Regions from separate parts of the Pseudomonas sp. MF08831 genome, predicted to be linked through region 2. Evidence: predicted binding sites of a transcription regulator. Region 2 holds the regulator's gene; the other holds the start of a gene.
The links. The regulator FliA, encoded in region 2, starts transcription of late flagellar genes. The targets are predictions, from matches to a motif close to CTAAAGTTTNNNNNNNNNNNGCCGNTAA.

Region 1 (4,422 bases), on a different contig from region 2:
CAGGTGAACTTCGACCTGATGCCGGTGGACTTCTTTGCCCGTTTTGTTGCGTTCCACTGCGGCCGCTTCGTTGCAAGCCGAAACGTATTCAACCTGCACAACCCACAGCCTTTGAGCTGGGATCACTACCTTGATGCATTCAGTCAGGCGGGCCACTGCTTCGAGCGGGTGAGCGTTGCGCAGTGGCAGACCGAGCTGCGAACGGTAGGCCCTGATAACGCGCTGTTTGGCGTGCTGGGCTTCTACCTGGATAACCTCGCAGAAGACATCAGCGACATCACGATGATTTGTCACGAGAACGCACGCCAGGGTGTGGAGGCGATGGGCGAGCAGTACCCGTACAAAGACCCGGCGCTGTTGCGCAGAGGCTGCGACCACCTCAAGGCCATCGGCTTTCTCTGACCGTTCAGGACATTTCCATGAATCTGCTGCAACCCGATACATTAATTCGCAACCCGAACGGCACACCGGTGGTGGCGTCTGTTGACGTCGCGTGCGAGGCCGCTGATCTGTGGCGAGTGGTGGGCAATTTTGCAGGCTTTGATGCCTTCGTTCCGGCTCTCTCGCACATCGAAATGACGGGCACAGGCATAGGCGCCTTGCGCACCAAACATTTCCACGATGGCCATTGCGTCGTAGAGCAACTCAACAGCCGCGACGACGACGCCATGTACATGACCTGGACCACACTCTACAACACCTTGGGCGTCGCCCGGCTGTGGGCTGCCATGCAGGTGGAAGCGCTTGGCACAGGATGTTCGCGGGCAACCTGGACGCTCATGGGTGAGCCGGTCGATACCACCCAGGCGGCGTTTGAACAGTTTGTGCAGACCTTCGCCGACACGGCCCTGGAGAATGTACGCCAGATGTTCAGCTGATCAGCAGGAGCGAGACGCCTCGCTCCTGCATGAGCCCGGTCAGATTTTGAAGCTGTCGACCAGTTGCTTCAGGCGGCTCGCTTGCTGAGACAGCGCATCGCAGTCCTTCAGCGTTTCGTTGAGGTTGGCCACACCCTGCTGATTCAGCAGGTTGATCTGGTTGATGTCGACATTGAGGGTTTCAACCACAGCGGTCTGCTCCTCGGTAGCCGCCGCGACCGACTGGTTCATGCCATCAATCTCGACGATTCGCTGCGTCACGCTGACCAGGCGCTCGCCGGCCTGGTTGGCCACTTCAACGCTCTCCTCGCTGGAGGTCTGACTGGCGTTCATGGTGGTCACGGCCTCACGCGAGCCCACTTGCAGCGACGTGATCATCTTATGAATCTCTTCGGCGGACTCCTGGGTACGGTGAGCGAGGTTACGCACTTCATCGGCAACCACGGCAAACCCACGCCCGGCTTCCCCGGCACGCGCGGCCTCGATCGCGGCATTGAGCGCCAACAAGTTGGTTTGCTGGGAGATGCCTTTGATCACATCAAGGATGTGGCCAATGTTGTCGGTGCTGGCGTTCAGGGTTTCGATCTGAGTGCAGGACAGGCTGATCTTCTGCGACAGTTCCGACATCGCCAGGATGGTTTTCTCCACCACCTTGCGCCCGTCGTCTGCTTGTTCACTGGCACCACTGGCGTGCTGCGAAGCATCAGCTGCGTTACGCGCGATTTCCTGGGTAGCGGCACCCAGCTCGTTGATCGCCGCGGCCACGCTGTTGGTGCGCGCGCTTTGCTCGTCCGAGCCGATGATCGAGGCGTTGGACGACGCCATCACGCGTTGGGACAGGTCATGCACTTGACGCGTTGCCGAAGACACCTCGGAAATAGAGGCGTGGATACGCTCGACGAACTGGTTGAAAGCGCTGCCCACCTCGCCAAACTCGTCCTTGCTGGTCACGTCCAGGCGGCGAGTCAAATCGCCCTCACCCTGGGCAATGTCCTGCATGGCCACACCCATGGTGGTCAGCGGGCGCAGCAGTACTTGGATCAACAGGCTCAACAACACGGCAATGGCGACGACGGCAATCAACATGGCGATCAATGCCGAAGTACGGAACTTGCCAAGTGGCGCGTAGGCTTTGTCTTTGTCGATCGACAGACCGATGTACCAATCTGCACCGGGTAAACCGCTGATTGGCGTGAACGAAAGAATGCGATCCTGGCCATTGAGAACAACGTCCTGGCTGACCTTTTCGATACGCAGGTTGGTACCTGGGTAGATGTCCTTGAGGTTTTTCATCACATGGTCCTGGTCAGGACTGACGATGACCTGGCCATCGGCGCTGACCAGGAACGCATGGCCGATCCCACCGAAGTCTACCGAGTTGATGATCTTCACCAGGGTTTGCAGGCTCAGGTCACCGCCGACCACACCCAACAGCTCACCGTTCTTTTTGACGGGCAGAGCAATGGTTACGATCTGCCCGCCGACTGCGGCCATGTAAGGCGGAGTCAGCATGGTTTTATCGGCAGCCACCGCCTGCTTGTACCAAGGGCGCTGACGCGGGTCGTAATCGTCAGGCATCTTCGCATCAGGACGCTGGGTGAACACCCCGTTGGTTTGCCCGACGTAGGTGAACTGGAAGTTCGAGGTGAACGCTGGCTGATCAACCAAGCCAGGAAGATCGGCCTGGCTGCCCTGATGGGCAACGTTTTGCGCCAGGCTTTCGAGTACCAGAATGCGGCCACTGAGCCAGTTCTGCACACTGCTGGCCGTGAGTTCGCCTGATTGCTGGATAGACGACTCCAGGTTTTGCTTGATAGTGCTGCGCTGCAGGTAGTCGTTGTAAAGCGTGAATAACGCGAACGCGAGAACCACGACGCCTGATGCGGCCAGCAGAATTTTATGACTGAACTTAAGATTCATTTCATCGACTTCTTTTGCCAAAGGGGGATGAGCGTGCCGAGTGGAACATTCCATGTAACGGGATAGGCGGACTCTGCGACCGCTCTATTTCGGTGCACGCATGGCTCGTCAGGCTTTCGGCCAGGCCAGGATAAATCTTAGAAATTTGTGAGAAGCATCCTGATTTTGAGTAGGAAACCGACCGACGGTAGATCGGTAGGCGTCGGCGTTGCAAAATTTTTCAGCCTCCCAGACAATGCGACTAATTATCATTTGTGACGTTTGGCCGAGCCTGTGTGAATGCCGACTACTGAGTACATCCCTTGTGAACGTGTTGTGCAGACGCTTTACAGCACCCATCACAGCTGGCTCAACCGGTGGCTGCGCAGCCGCCTGGGCAATGCGGCGGATGCAGCGGACCTGGTCAGGACACGTTCGTGCGCTTGCTGCAAAAAACCGAACGCCTGGAACTCAAAGCCCCTCGTGCCTTTCTGCGAACCATTGCCAGCGACCTGGTGATTGATCATTGGCGGCGTGAAGACATCCAGCGCGCCTACCTCGAGTCCATTGCCCATCTCCCTGAGGCGTTGGTCCCCAGCGTAGAAACGCGGATATTGGTGTTGGAACTGCTGGAGGAAATCGCCCGCCTGCTGGACGGATTGAAGCCGAAAGTACGTAAGGCGTTTCTACTGGCTCAGTGTGATGGGTTGGCGCACAAGCAGATCGCGCTGCAGATGGGGGTGTCGTTGCGAACAGTGGAACGGTATGTCGCGCAGGCGCTGTATCACTGTTACGTACTGCGTTATGGGGCGTGACTACGATGGATAATGCCGCGCGCTCCGGACCAGATCCTCAGGTGGTCAAGCAGGCCATCGCTTGGGCACTGCGCCTGCGTAATAACCGGGCCAACGTGCGCTTGCATGCACAATGTGTGCGCTGGCGCGAAGCGCATGACGACCATGAATTGGCCTGGCAGCGGGTACAGGCACTGCAGCAGGAATTGAGCAGCCAGATGGCCGCGATCCCCGGCGCGCGCGTCGCCTTGGAAAACGTTTCGCAAGGCGTGGGCCGGCGGCAGGCACTGAAGATGTTGTCTGGCGTCATGTTGGTGGGCTCCGCAGCCTGGTTAAGCCGCGACCTCACCGGCTGGCAGCGCTGGACGTCCGACCTTGCGACCGCCACCGGGGAACGGCGCAGCGTGCAATTGCAGGATGGCGCTCGTTTGCAACTCAACACCGACAGCGCCGTGGACCTGGATTTCAACGCGCAGCAGCGTCTGATCACGCTGGTTCGCGGGGAAATCCTGGTGACGTGCGGCGCGCCTTCTTCGGCGCCACTGCTGGTTCAAACTCGGCACGGCTTGTTCGAAGGTATCGACGGGCGCTTTGCCGTGCGCCAAGACAGCGATTGCACCCGCTTGAGTGTGGTCAGTGGCAACGTGGCCATTCACTCACCACACTCGGCAGACGGACTGTCGACTCAAGTCCACGCAGGAGAGAGCTACCTCGTACATCACACACATGCCACGCTGGCACCGCCGCTGGATATGGACATGGGCGCCTGGGTCGATGGGCTGATCGTGACACGGAACATGCGCCTGGCTGCCTTCCTGTCGGAGGTGGGGCGCTATCGACCTGGTTATCTG
Region 2 (4,422 bases):
GGTTATGCAAGTTAAGCGTTTTTTCGCCGCCGATATGCGTCAGGCCATGAAACTGGTACGTGATGAGCTGGGCGCCGATGCCGCGATTATCGGAAACCGTCGTATTGCCGGCGGTGTCGAGCTGACGGCTGCCCTGGATTACACCCCCTCGGCGCTGGCGCCGCGTGTGCCGAACATGGAGCTCGAAGACGAGCTGCGCAAGACGGCCTCGCGGATTGTCTCGGCCCAGGCTGAATTGAGCATGCGCGGCGACAGCGATGCCAGCACCAACCGCCAGTTGTTCGCCGGCCTGCCGCTGACCGCTGCCGAGCCGCTGGTTGAACCGACCTTCAAAGAACCGCCACGTCCTGCAGCGCCGGCCCCGGCTGCCGCAGTCGACCAGCGCGTGTTCGACTCGATGCGCTTTGAACTCAACGGCCTGCGTGAGCTGCTCGAAGTGCAGCTGGGCTCGCTGGCGTGGAACCAGTTGCAAGGCAGCAAGCCGCAACAAGCCAACCTGTGGCGTCGCCTGCAACGCATCGGTCTGTCTGGCCCGTTGTCCCGCGACCTGCTGGCGCTGACCGCCGAAGTTGAAGAACCACGCCAGGCCTGGCGCATGTTGCTGGCGCACTTGGCACGCATGATCGTCACCCCGGAAATCGAACCCCTGGAAGAGGGCGGTGTGATTGCCATGGTCGGCCCGGCCGGCATGGGCAAGACCACCACCCTGGCGAAACTGGCAGCGCGTTATGTGCTCAAGTACGGCGCGCAGAATATCGCGCTGGTGAGCATGGACAGCTACCGCATTGGCGCCCAGGAGCAGCTCAAGACCCTGGGCCGCATCCTCAACGTGACGGTGACCCACGTTGACCCGGGCCAGTCGCTGGCCAATGCCCTCGACCCGCTGCTGCGCAAGCGCGTGGTGCTGATCGACACCGCCGGCCTGCAAGCCAGTGACCCGGCGCTGCGCATGCAGCTCGAAAGCCTGGCCGGGCGCGGCATCAAGTCAAAAAATTACCTGGTGCTTGCAACCACCAGCCAGAAACAGGTTCTTACCGCTGCATATCACAGCTACAAGCGTTGCGGCCTGGCCGGTTGCATCCTCACCAAGCTCGATGAAACCGCGAGCCTGGGTGAAGTGCTGAGCCTGGCCATCAGTCATGAATTACCGGTCGCCTACCTGACCGACGGGCCGCGGATCCCGGATGATCTCCATCTGCCGCGCCGTCATCAGTTGGTCAGCCGTGCTGTCAGCGTGCAAATGCAAGAAGAGCCTAGCGAGGAAGCGATGGCCGATATGTTCGCCGACCTTTACCACAACCCCGCCAAACGGGTCGGTTAAGGCCAGGATGAACACCATGAAATGTATCTACATCGATGGTCTGCAAGCGATTCACGCGGCCAAGCCATGTAGCCTGCGTCTAAGCAAGACAAGGTAAAGAAATAAAATGGGCAGCATGCATCCCGTACAGGTGATCGCGGTGACCGGCGGCAAAGGTGGCGTCGGGAAAACTAACGTGTCAGTGAATTTGTCCCTGGCCCTGGCAGAGCTTGGCCGTCGCGTCATGCTGCTGGATGCTGACCTGGGCCTGGCGAACGTCGACGTTCTGCTGGGGCTGACACCCAAACACACCCTTGCCGATGTGATCGAGGGCCGCTGCGAGCTGCGCGATGTGCTGCTGCAAGGCCCCGGTGGCATTCGCATCGTGCCGGCCGCCTCGGGCACCCAGAGCATGGTGCACCTGAGCCCGGCGCAGCACGCCGGCCTGATCCAGGCGTTCAGCGATATCGGCGATAACCTCGACGTGCTGGTGATCGACACCGCCGCCGGCATCGGCGAGTCCGTGGTCAGCTTCGTGCGCGCCGCCCAGGAAGTGCTGCTGGTGGTCTGCGACGAACCCACCTCGATCACCGACGCCTATGCCCTGATCAAACTGCTTAACCGTGACTACGGCATGAACCGCTTCCGCGTGCTGGCCAACATGGCCCAAAGCCCGCAGGAAGGGCGCAACCTGTTCGCCAAGTTGACCAAGGTCACGGATCGCTTCTTGGATGTCGCCTTACAATATGTAGGCGCAGTTCCCTATGACGAGTGTGTACGCAAGGCTGTGCAAAAGCAGCGTGCGGTCTACGAAGCGTTCCCTCGTTCGAAGTGCGCACTGGCGTTCAAGGCTATTGCCCAGAAGGTCGATACTTGGCCGTTGCCCGCCAACCCTCGGGGGCATCTGGAGTTTTTCGTCGAGCGATTGGTGCATCAGACGAGCGCAGGACCGGTGCTATGACATCCAGCGGCTACAACCTTTACAAAAAGTCGGCACGTGACAGCCAGGGCGAATTGATCGAGCGCTATGCGCCCCTGGTCAAGCGCATTGCCTATCACTTGCTGGCACGCCTGCCGGCCAGCGTGCAGGTCGAAGACCTGATCCAGGCCGGCATGATCGGTCTGCTCGAAGTGTCGACCAAATACGACGCGAGCAAAGGCGCGAGTTTCGAGACGTATGCGGGTATCCGTATCCGTGGCGCGATGCTCGATGAAGTGCGTAAAGGGGATTGGGCGCCGCGTTCGGTACACCGCAATACGCGCATGGTCAGTGACGCAATTCGCGCAATTGAAGCAAAAACCGGTCGTGACGCTAAAGATCATGAAGTTGCGGCCGAACTCCAATTGAGTCTCGACGATTACTACGGGATTTTGAACGATACCTTGGGCAGCCGCCTGTTCAGTTTCGACGACCTGTTGCAGGACGGCGAACACGAAGGGCTGCACGAGGACGGCGCGAGTGCTCATCTCGAACCGTCACGCGACCTGGAGGACGAACGTTTCCAGGGTGCGCTGGCGGAAGCGATTGCCAATTTGCCGGAGCGTGAGCGACTGGTGTTGGCGCTGTACTACGACGAAGAGCTGAACCTCAAGGAAATCGGTGAGGTCCTGGGGGTCAGCGAATCGCGTGTCAGCCAGTTGCACAGCCAGTGCGCAGCCCGCTTGCGGGGGCGATTGGGAGAGTGGCGCGCGCGCTGACAGGCAGTGTGGGGACACTGCAGACGCTACCGCGAAGGCTTCATGCCTTCGCGGGTTCGTACCGTGGTGCCCTGGGCAGTCCTTTTTGTGTAACGCCTGTTGATTGAAATGGCGCGTCCAGGTGCTGGGCGCGTTTAAGACTGCTTGGAGGTCGAATTGGACAAGAACATGAAAATCCTCATCGTTGATGACTTCTCAACGATGCGGCGGATCATAAAAAACCTGTTGCGTGACCTTGGGTTCACCAACACGGTCGAGGCGGATGACGGCATTACGGCGATTCCGATCCTCAACAGCGGGAGCATCGACTTTCTGGTAACCGACTGGAACATGCCGGGCATGACCGGTATCGACTTGCTGCGTCACGTGCGCGCCGATGAAAAACTGCGCAGCCTGCCTGTGTTGATGGTGACCGCCGAAGCCAAGCGTGAACAGATCATCGAAGCCGCCCAAGCCGGGGTAAACGGCTACGTGGTCAAGCCATTCACTGCACTGGCCTTGAAAGAGAAGATCGAAAAAATCTTCGAACGCATCGGTCATTGATGCTGCCACGGGGGAGCTATGGAGCATAAAGAAACGTCACAGGGCGACTTTGAGTCGACCCTGAAAAAGCATGCTCACCAGTTGGTCGAAAGCCTTGAAAAAGGCCAGTTCGGCGACGCGGTGCAGTTAATCCATGAGCTTAACCAGACCCGTGACCGCGGCCTGTACCAGGAAGTGGGCAAGCTCACACGCGAGCTGCACAGTGCGATCGTCAATTTTCAGATTGACCCGCACATGCCCCAGGCCGAAGAAATTTCGCAAATCACCGATGCCACCGAACGCCTGTCCTATGTGGTCAGGCTGACTGAGGCGGCGGCCAACCGCACCATGGACCTGGTGGAAAACGCCACGCCGCTGGTCAATGGCATGGCCACCGAAGCTCAGGCGCTCAGCGTTGACTGGGGCCGCTTCATGCGTCGTGAAGTGGGGGCTGAAGAGTTTCGTGAGTTGGCGCGTCGGGTTGACGCTTTTCTGTCACGCAGCGAGCAGGAAAACCGCACGGTTTCCAGCAACCTCAATGACATTCTGCTGGCCCAGGATTACCAGGACCTCACCGGTCAGGTGATCAAGCGCGTGACCCAATTGGTCACCGAAGTGGAAAGCAACCTGCTCAAACTGGTGCTCATGGCCGGCCAGGTAGACCGTTTTGCCGGCATCGAACATGACCGCGAAGCGATCCTCTCGGAAAAAGATCCACAAAAACATCTCGCCAAGGGTGAAGGTCCGCAGATTCATGCCGATAAACGTGAAGACGTTATGTCAGGTCAGGATGACGTAGATGACCTGTTATCCAGTTTAGGCTTCTAAGGAGCACCCACATGAGCTTCGGCGCCGATGAAGAAATCCTTCAGGATTTCCTTGTAGAGGCCGGCGAAATTTTA

Region 1: a site for FliA is predicted at 2,912-2,939, ahead of AC19YS_RS31635 (methyl-accepting chemotaxis protein). Genes of this name have one in related genera too.

The regions. Positions count from the first base shown of each region.
Region 1 covers NZ_JCBCUX010000027.1:17,072-21,493, forward strand. The annotation lists gene AC19YS_RS31625 (amino acid adenylation domain-containing protein) at 1-402, shown strand, start outside; gene AC19YS_RS31630 (SRPBCC family protein) at 420-878, shown strand; gene AC19YS_RS31635 (methyl-accepting chemotaxis protein) at 918-2,798, opposite strand; partial or broken gene AC19YS_RS31640 (sigma-70 family RNA polymerase sigma factor) at 3,078-3,592, shown strand; gene AC19YS_RS31645 (FecR domain-containing protein) at 3,598-4,422, shown strand, end outside.
Region 2 covers NZ_JCBCUX010000016.1:129,002-133,423, forward strand. The annotation lists gene flhF (flagellar biosynthesis GTPase FlhF) at 5-1,321, shown strand; gene fleN (flagellar synthesis regulator FleN) at 1,428-2,261, shown strand; gene fliA (RNA polymerase sigma factor FliA) at 2,258-2,998, shown strand; gene AC19YS_RS27105 (chemotaxis response regulator CheY) at 3,167-3,541, shown strand; gene AC19YS_RS27110 (protein phosphatase CheZ) at 3,560-4,348, shown strand; gene AC19YS_RS27115 (chemotaxis protein CheA) at 4,360-4,422, shown strand, end outside.